DNA from 4 places in the Bacillus sp. SRL337 genome. Region 3 is predicted to be linked to each of the others. Evidence: riboswitches for the same ligand, from Rfam matches in the RefSeq annotation. Region 3 holds a riboswitch; each other region holds the start of a gene.
What was found. A riboswitch is a leader RNA that binds a small molecule or an ion and turns the genes downstream of it on or off. The one in region 3 is predicted to bind S-adenosylmethionine.
Positions count from the first base shown of each region.

Region 1: linked by a shared signal. The riboswitch ahead of mtnK (S-methyl-5-thioribose kinase) and the one ahead of metK (methionine adenosyltransferase) in region 3 are both predicted to bind S-adenosylmethionine.
Region 2: linked by a shared signal. The riboswitch ahead of fbpA (Fur-regulated basic protein FbpA) and the one ahead of metK (methionine adenosyltransferase) in region 3 are both predicted to bind S-adenosylmethionine.
Region 4: linked by a shared signal. The riboswitch ahead of AC4E8A_RS19410 (methionine ABC transporter ATP-binding protein) and the one ahead of metK (methionine adenosyltransferase) in region 3 are both predicted to bind S-adenosylmethionine.

Region 1 is NZ_OZ481793.1:2,114,347-2,116,549, reverse strand. Features, by position in the region: gene AC4E8A_RS10460 (carbon-nitrogen family hydrolase) at 1-596, shown strand, start outside; SAM riboswitch class I at 946-1,100, shown strand; gene mtnK (S-methyl-5-thioribose kinase) at 1,191-2,203, shown strand, end outside.
Region 2 is NZ_OZ481793.1:2,220,218-2,222,420, forward strand. Features, by position in the region: gene AC4E8A_RS11115 (hypothetical protein) at 375-560, opposite strand; SAM riboswitch class I at 863-974, shown strand; gene fbpA (Fur-regulated basic protein FbpA) at 1,054-1,248, shown strand; gene AC4E8A_RS11125 (ISL3 family transposase) at 1,499-2,203, shown strand, end outside.
Region 3 is NZ_OZ481793.1:3,674,502-3,676,704, reverse strand. Features, by position in the region: gene pckA (phosphoenolpyruvate carboxykinase (ATP)) at 1-338, opposite strand, end outside; SAM riboswitch class I at 844-965, shown strand; gene metK (methionine adenosyltransferase) at 1,168-2,203, shown strand, end outside.
Region 4 is NZ_OZ481793.1:3,837,312-3,839,514, forward strand. Features, by position in the region: gene AC4E8A_RS19405 (methionine ABC transporter permease) at 1-384, opposite strand, end outside; gene AC4E8A_RS19410 (methionine ABC transporter ATP-binding protein) at 377-1,396, opposite strand; SAM riboswitch class I at 1,581-1,688, opposite strand; gene AC4E8A_RS19415 (hypothetical protein) at 1,805-2,158, opposite strand.

The sequences.
Region 1 (2,203 bases), 1.6 Mb from region 3:
TCAACGCACAAAAGTTCCTTTCAAGCCTTGCTCAAGAATATAAAACAAATATCGTCGGAGGCTCTATTGCTAAGAAAAGCGAAGAAAATGTAACCAATACGCTATATTCTTTTGACCGGAATGGCGGCCTTCTCGGCGAATACAGCAAAGTCCATTTATTCAAGCTGATGGATGAACACCACTATCTTTCGGCAGGGGATACCAGCGGGGCAGTGACAATTGAGGGAGTTCCTTCAGCCGCCTTCATCTGCTATGACATCCGGTTCCCGGAATGGTTAAGAACGCACACAGCAGGAGGCGCAGAAGTACTTTACGTCGTGGCCGAATGGCCATTGGCCCGAGTAGGTCACTGGCGCACGCTGCTTCAGGCGAGAGCGATCGAGAATCAGTGCTATATAGTAGCCTGCAACCGCAGCGGCAGTGACCCGGACAATGAATTCGCCGGCCATTCTATGATCATCGACCCTGGGGGAGATGTGACCTCTGAAGCAGGCGAAGGGACAGACGTTATCACAGCCGAGCTTGATCTGGAAAAAGTAAAGCAGGTACGAAACCAGATCCCGATTTTCCAGGATCGCCGGCCGGAGCTTTATTAAGTTTGACGAATCAAGACTCAGTTTATGATTCGTTGGGATGTTTGTCGCGTAACGAGACCAACCAGGGCTGCGATTTTCATTGAGAATTGAATTGTGTCTCGATAGTGCCGGAATCGCGGCTTGTTTTAAAATGTGGACGTCATTTAGTCGCGTTTCGTTCACAACCGGGGCAGATTTTACAACGTCGATGAATGGACACTTCCTCTTTTTTAGCTTATTGCCCCACCCGCGAAGTCGAACAACTGGAGCGAAAATCGTTTTATAAAAAAAGGGTTGACAATTGCCTCCAAACTTAGTTTAATGTTTATCAGGAATAATAAAAATGTTTAGAAAAATCAAATAGGACATTCTCTTATCAAGAGTAGGCGGAGGGATTTGGCCCGATGAAGCCCAGCAACCGACTGTCACCAGCGAGACTGGAGCGTTTTTAAATAAACGCTTGATGCAACCTGACAGCACGGTGCTACTTCCAACAGAAAGAGGAATCTTTCTGGCAGATAAGAGGTGCGAAGTCTCATGTCTTCAAGCCTCTTTCTGAATGAAAGAGGCTTTTTACTTTGCTGAAAAGCCTTGTTAACCAAGGAGGAATATAGAATGGCACTTGTAAAACCTAACGGATATTATCCTTTGACAGAAGAAAGCGCCCTGAATTTGGCAAAGGCATTAGGCTTCTTCAATGAAAATGACGAATTATTCTGCAGTGAAATCGGGGACGGAAACCTGAACTATGTTTTCAGGATTGGGACCAATCTTTACGAAAAATCGATCATCATCAAGCAGGCGCTTCCTTACGCAAAAGTCGTCGGCGAAAGCATGCCGCTTACATTGAAGCGTGCCCAGATTGAAAGCAGCGCATTGCAGAAGTACAGTGAATTCACCCCAGAGTCTGTTCCAAAACTATTTTATACAGATACGGAACTGGCTGTGACGGTAATGGAGGATTTATCCAGTTACAAGATATTGAGGAAGGCCTTGATAGATGGGGAGGAATTCCCGCTTTTACCGACCCACATTGGTCTTTACCTTGCCAAGACTCTCTTTTTCACATCTGATTTTGGCTTGAACGGGGGAGAAAAGAAAGAGCTGGTCGGCAGATTTATCAACCCGGAATTATGCAAGATCACGGAGGACCTTGTGTTCACCGACCCTTTTCACGACCATGACAGCAATGATTTTGAAGACGAACTGAAGGCAAAGGTTCAGGCTCTTTGGGATGACCCTGTCGTAAGACTTGAAGCAGGAAAATTGAAAAGAAAGTTTTTAACCCAAGCCGATGCTCTTCTGCATGGTGACCTTCATACCGGAAGCATCTTTGTCAGGGAAGACGATACAAAGATTATTGATCCTGAATTTGCGTTTTATGGGCCAATCGGATTTGATGTGGGACAATTTTTTGCTAATATCCTGCTGAATTCCTTGTCGCTTCCCAAAGATGACCATGCCGGCAGACTTCAAATCATTTCCGAAACTTGGGAGGTTTTCTGCTCTGAGTTCACCAACTTATGGAAGGAACATAACCAAGAGACCTATTCTACAACCACAGGATACCTCGATCATATCCTGGCTGAAATATTCGAAGACTCAATTGGTTTTGCGGGCTGCGAAAT
Region 2 (2,203 bases), 1.5 Mb from region 3:
ATCCGCGGACAAATTTGTACCATAAAATGCAGACCAGTTTGCAACACCACATACATTTATGCGGTAGTGCAAATTGGCCTGCAAATCAGTATGCCACAATAAGCGAAAAAACTTCAAAACCATTGGTATGCCGATAAAAAAGCCGATACAAAATGCTATGCAAATTGTACCGCAAATTACCTTTCAATTTATTGGTTTCTCCCTCTGTACTGAACGGGTTAATAGAAAATGTTCACGGGGGACTTTTTTATTGTATTGCCTGTTCCTGACTTGACGAATCAGCTGCACCATTATTCTTGCTGCCGTTGAGGAATCAATATCTCAACCTAAAAGGCTATTCCGCACCAAGCTGTGAAGGAAATTTGCAAAAGCCTCTAAACTGTTTGGTCCCGTCTGTCACATGCAACAAGAGACTCAGTTATATCCTTCATTGAAACCGTTTGTCCGACGAACAAAGGCATTAACTTCCCGACAATCGGTCCCTCTATCAGCGTTATTAATAAACTGACTATCACCCACAAAATGAGCATCATCTTCATGGTCACCAGATAAATATTCATGCTAAAACCGCCTTCGAGATCGATAATGACAAGAGGAGTCGTGCGGGAAGGATAGGATAGAAATCACCAAGATCAAGAGGCATCCTTCTCTGCTGTTTCTTGGAAGTCTTGTTTTTGTTTGCCCATATCACTTCTCCCCTTTCTTTCGGTACCTCGTTATTACAGCGGTATCGGGAATCCACTATAAGGGAACGTTTGTGAATGCATTTAAAGTTTACATAATAATATTATGTGTTATAGACTTAAATTCTAGTTGACAGGTCGGAATAGTAAGTTTAAACTTAGAAGTAATAAAAAGGAAATACTTATCCAGAGAGGTTGAGGGACAGGCCCTGAGAAACCTCAGCAGCAGAATCACGGTATAACGTGGGCACTGTGCTAATTCCTGCAGGCAGATTGCTTGGAAGATAAGTTGAGGTTGAAGCACCAAAAGAATGATCTCCCTCTTCTTGTCATTTGATAGATAAATTCATAGGGAGGAATTTTTTTTTTTATGGGTGAATTAAAAGAAACAGTTGAAAACCGGCGAAACGAGTTAATCAGAAAGTTGATTAAATTGGACCAATATAAGACAAACCAAGAGCAGCTTTTGGATTTATCGTTACCCGATCTTGAATATACATTTTACAAAAATCAGTTGAGTGGTCACCCTCATGACAGTATGCAATCCATCCGTTGGAGAAAATAATGTCTAAAAAGACAAATGAACGTGTTCATTTGTCTTTTTTTATGGCTCTTTTCGTAAACTTTGCTGCTACTTAATATGAATCTCAATTACTATTTTGGTCATTCACCGGATAACCCCCTGTGATCAGGAATCTCCCTTTTCCGGGCTCTATTATATTTGTTGGGGTAGGTTTTAAGGCAAAAAAATACACGCAAGCTCCTTAATCTTTTACACTTGAGTTGACTAGAAACAAGACAAAGATAGGAGTTGCGTGTACATGCATTTTAACATGGTTTTACCTGGATTAGAAGAGGTTAGGATTTTGAAAGCTGAGGAAATAGGGGAGGCATACCACCTGCATATTGAATTGCCCAAAAGGAAACATATGTGTCCTGCTTGTGGTGATCAAACGACCAAGGTACATGATTATCGTCTTCAAAAGATTCAACACCTTAAGCTCTTCGAAAGGACTACTTACTTGTTCTATCGAAGACGGAGGTACAGCTGCCACTGCGGCAAACGCTTTGCCGAAGATAATCGTTTTGTCCAACGGTATCAACGACATACCATTGAATGGAACCAAGCCTTAGGCCTCCGGGTGATTCAAGGGAAGAACTTCAAAGATACAGCCTGCCAGTTCCGCACATCTCAGGCCACAGTAATCAGGCGTTTTGATCATATTTCTGCCTCTCAGTTAAAAGAGGTTGAAAAGCTCCCACCTGTGATTGCGATCGATGAGTACAAAGGAGATACCAATGCAGGAAAGTACCAGTTAATTATAGCTAACGGGGAGACTAGAGAGCCATTGGATATACTTCCAAACCGCTCAGTAAGCACCATTAAGAAATACCTTCGGGAAAAGGGTTCAGAAGTTCAATTGGTCGTGATGGATATGAGCCATGCCTTTAAATCTGCGGTTCAAAAAGCATTGGGTTCGCCTATTATTGTGGCGGACAGATTTCACTTTTCCCGCTAT
Region 3 (2,203 bases):
GCTCCTGCAAATCCTTTGAACTCAAAAATTTCCTCTTTTTCTTGTAAGTACTCAATCACTTTATTATAAAGATTATCAAAGCTTTCTGCGGAAATCGGCTGGTTAACCGGACCCCACTCGATTTTATCTTTTGTAGATGGTTCTTCAACAGTGAATTTATCCTGAGGAGAGCGGCCAGTATATTTGCCTGTCTCTGCACGGACAGCACCTGTGTTAGTCAGGATTCCTTCGTTCCGATTCAAAACCTTCTCAACTAATTGAGGCACGGATAATTGCACCTTGATATTTTTTCCATTTAGTAATTCATTTAGTTTATTAGACAGGCTAACTGAAGTCATAGTAACTAACCTTCCTTTGTACTTTATTTATCGCTCTCCTCTTAATCATCCCCTACTAAAAGGAGAGCTCTTATTTAGATACCCCTTTGTTTCTCAAAAATAGTATAACACAATTAAACGATTAGTCTATACTAATTAATCTTTTTTAAAAAAATTGTTACATTTGTCCTTTTGAAAAGATCATGGCTGCATTAATGGATTAGTCTTTAAATCAAGGAACAGAACCTCTATTCTTCAGAAAGAGGAATAATTTTATTAAGTTATGCTATTACGAGAATGCATAAATGTTACCGTTTTCAAAATGGTTCTTCTATTATATAGGAAGTTTCGCGTGAATTTAAGTGGATAAGCTCACATTTTTTAACGATTTACTCACTTTGGCAGTGAAACCCGCATACTGTAAGGAATAATTGAATTTTTACATGATTAGCCAGAATATTTGGTATTAAATTATTTTGTTGACACGTTTCGCTAATGTAAGTTAATATTGACCATTGAACGGATACTCTTATTCCGAGCTGGTGGAGGGACAGCCCCAATGAAACCCAGCAACCTGCTTTTAGGAAAAGCAATACCTAAAAGCAAAGGTGCTAATCTGATGCAAGGTGTTCCCTTGATCAATAAGAGTGAAAGGCGCGGATTAATCACAACCTTTCCTCTATTTAGATGGGAAGGTTTTTTTTATTGGAATGATCTCAGCTGGAATCTTTTGATAAAATGCTGATGTTTACTTCATACTACTAAGGGAATGAGTACCGTGATTGCAATTGGAGAACAGCCCTGAAACCTGTTCTGTAAAATTATTTTTTTCTAAAAGGGAGGAACACCGATGTCAAAAAAACGTCGTCTGTTTACATCTGAGTCCGTAACGGAAGGACATCCAGATAAAATTTGTGACCAAATTTCCGATTCAATCCTAGATGCAATTCTAACTAATGATCCGAATGCACGTGTAGCATGTGAAACGTCTGTTACAACTGGTCTGGTTTTAGTTGCTGGAGAAATTACAACAAGTACTTACGTAGATATTCCTAAAATTGTCCGTGAAACAATCAGAGGAATTGGCTATACACGCGCGAAATATGGTTTCGATGCTGAAACGTGCGCAGTACTGACTTCCATTGATGAGCAGTCTGCAGATATCGCGATGGGTGTTGACCAGGCCCTTGAAGCACGTGAAGGACAAATGAGCGATGAAGAAATCGACGCAATCGGCGCTGGTGACCAAGGCCTGATGTTCGGTTTTGCTTGTAATGAAACAAAAGAGCTTATGCCTCTTCCAATCTCATTAGCTCATAAAATTTCCCGTAAACTGACTGAAGTGAGAAAAGACGATGTTCTTCCTTACCTTCGTCCAGACGGAAAAACTCAAGTAACGGTTGAGTACGATGAAAATGACAAGCCTGTCCGCATCGACACAATCGTCATCTCCACTCAGCATCATCCAGAGGTTTCCCTGGAGCGTATCCAAAGAAACCTTAAAGAATATGTCATTGACCCAGTTGTACCGAAAGAACTCATCGATGAAGGAACAAAATATTTCATCAACCCGACAGGACGCTTCGTAATCGGAGGACCTCAAGGGGATGCAGGTCTTACCGGCCGTAAAATCATCGTTGATACTTACGGCGGATATGCTCGTCACGGCGGCGGTGCATTCTCTGGTAAAGATGCAACGAAAGTTGACCGTTCTGCTGCCTATGCTGCACGTTATGTTGCGAAAAATATCGTAGCTGCCGGCCTTGCGGATAAGTGTGAAGTTCAGCTTGCCTACGCAATCGGTGTAGCACGACCTGTATCTATCTCTATCGATACTTTCGGTACAGGCACTGTTTCCGAGGATGCTTTGATTGAAGCGGTAAGTA
Region 4 (2,203 bases), 160 kb from region 3:
CGCAGCCTCGATGACGCCCTTATTCACTTCCCTAAGGGCTATTTCCACCATTCTGGCGTAGAAGGGTGCAGCCCCAATGATGAGGGCAGGAAGCGCTGCGTTGGCTCCGCGGATCGTCCCTAGAAGGAACTTCGTAAACGGAATCAACAGCACAATCAAAATAATAAACGGGATTGAACGGAAGACATTTACTACTGCACTCGTTACGGCATAAACTGCCTTGTTTGCCCAAATGTTATTAGGGGAGGTTAAAAATAATAAAAGACCAAGAATAATTCCAAGCACTAGTGTTATAGCTACAGACATTCCTGTCATGTACAGGGTTTCAAGGGTCGCTTCCCACATTTTTTCTCCATCAACGTTTGGAAAGAGAGTTTCAATCATGATTAATCACCTCAATCCCAACTGTTTGTTTCTTCAGGTACTCAACTGCTGCTTCTTCATCGGCACCAGCTAAGTGAATAAACAACGTGCCGTATGATCCGTCCTGTGTCTGGGAAATGCTTCCCTGGATGATATTGGCGTTGATATCAAAGTTCCTGATCAAGCTCGTAATGAGCGGCTGCTCGGTCTGTTCCCCAACAAATGTGAGTTTGACAATTTTTCCTTCTGGATAGTGCGAAATGAGATTTTCAATGGCATCCTTCGTGTTTCCAGTTTCGGACACTTCCCCTACAAAACGCTGAGTGATCTTCTGCTGCGGGTTCCTGAAAACGTCCAGTACATTCCCCGATTCGACTACCTTCCCGTTTTCCATGACAGCCACCCGGTGACAGATCTTTTGAATCACTTTCATTTCATGGGTAATCAGGACAATCGTCAATCCCAGTCGTTTATTGATATCTACCAGAAGATCAAGGATGGAATCAGTTGTTTCCGGGTCAAGTGCTGAAGTCGCTTCATCACATAGCAAGACCTTTGGATTATTGGCAAGAGCCCGGGCAATTCCAACACGCTGCTTTTGGCCGCCGCTCAATTGTGAAGGATAAGCATCCTCCCGCCCTTTCAAACCAACCAGTTCAATCAGCTCATCGACTCTCCTATTTCGTTCTTCCTTGGCAACCTTAGTAATTTCCAGAGGAAATGCAATATTATCCCTGACAGACCTCGACCAAAGGAGATTGAAATGTTGAAAGATCATAGAGATTTCGTGGCGTGCGTTTCTCAGTTTCTGACCCTTTACCTGTGAAACAATATGGCCGTTGACATCGATTGTCCCTTCACTTGGGATTTCAAGTCCGTTCAACATACGGATCAGTGTACTTTTTCCGGCACCGCTGTAACCGATCACCCCGAAGATTTCTCCGTCATCTATAGTTAGGTTCACATCATCCACCGCAGATATGGCACCCTTTTTACTGTTAAAAATCTTGCTCACATTAGAAATACTAATCATTTTACCTCACCTCTCTCCACTAAACCTATAAGACTAGTAGGCTTTAGTGCCGTTGTGTAAACATTGCTGTATTATTATTTGCGTTCAACACATTCCTAAACATTTTTCTGATAGGAATGAACCTCAAATAAAAAATGCCTTCCTGCAATGAGCAGAAAGGCATGATAATTTATCATTCACCTTTCTCTCATCTTCCAAAGCACTACAGCTTTGTGTGAATTGGCACCATTTCAACATAGTTGACGGTTGCCGGGCTTCGCAGGGCACATCCCTCCACCTCTCTCGATAAGAGCAAGTAATTCGCTTTATTCAATTAATCCTTTAATGGATAAAAGTAATCTTTACTTCTGAATGTGATTTTACATTGGTTTTTTGTTGCTGTCAACAATTTTCATTAAAAAGTTCTTCCTAAATGACTACCGGCTCTGCATCATGAATTCTGCATAATGTTAAGATGGATTCTACAAATAATAATCCCCTGTACGTACCGATCACAGATATTTCCTGCCTTCCCGAAAGGACCGTGAGCTTTTCCCTTCCGTCAAGCAGCACACTAATTTGTTCAGGGCTTCCTTCTACTATAAAATCTGATTCGTAATTCTCTCCTTTTCCCACAGCGAGTTCAATGTTCTTTCCAAAGGAAACCATCCTCACCTCAACCCCATTATTAAAAGCGACCACAAAAGGTGTCTCCGGCATTATTGCTTTCAAATGATATCTCAAATTGACTTCTTCCATCATTCTTAAGATCTCTTTTTCCAATCGCTCATCCCCTTATTCAAGTCTCTTGTATATTAGTTCCACCTT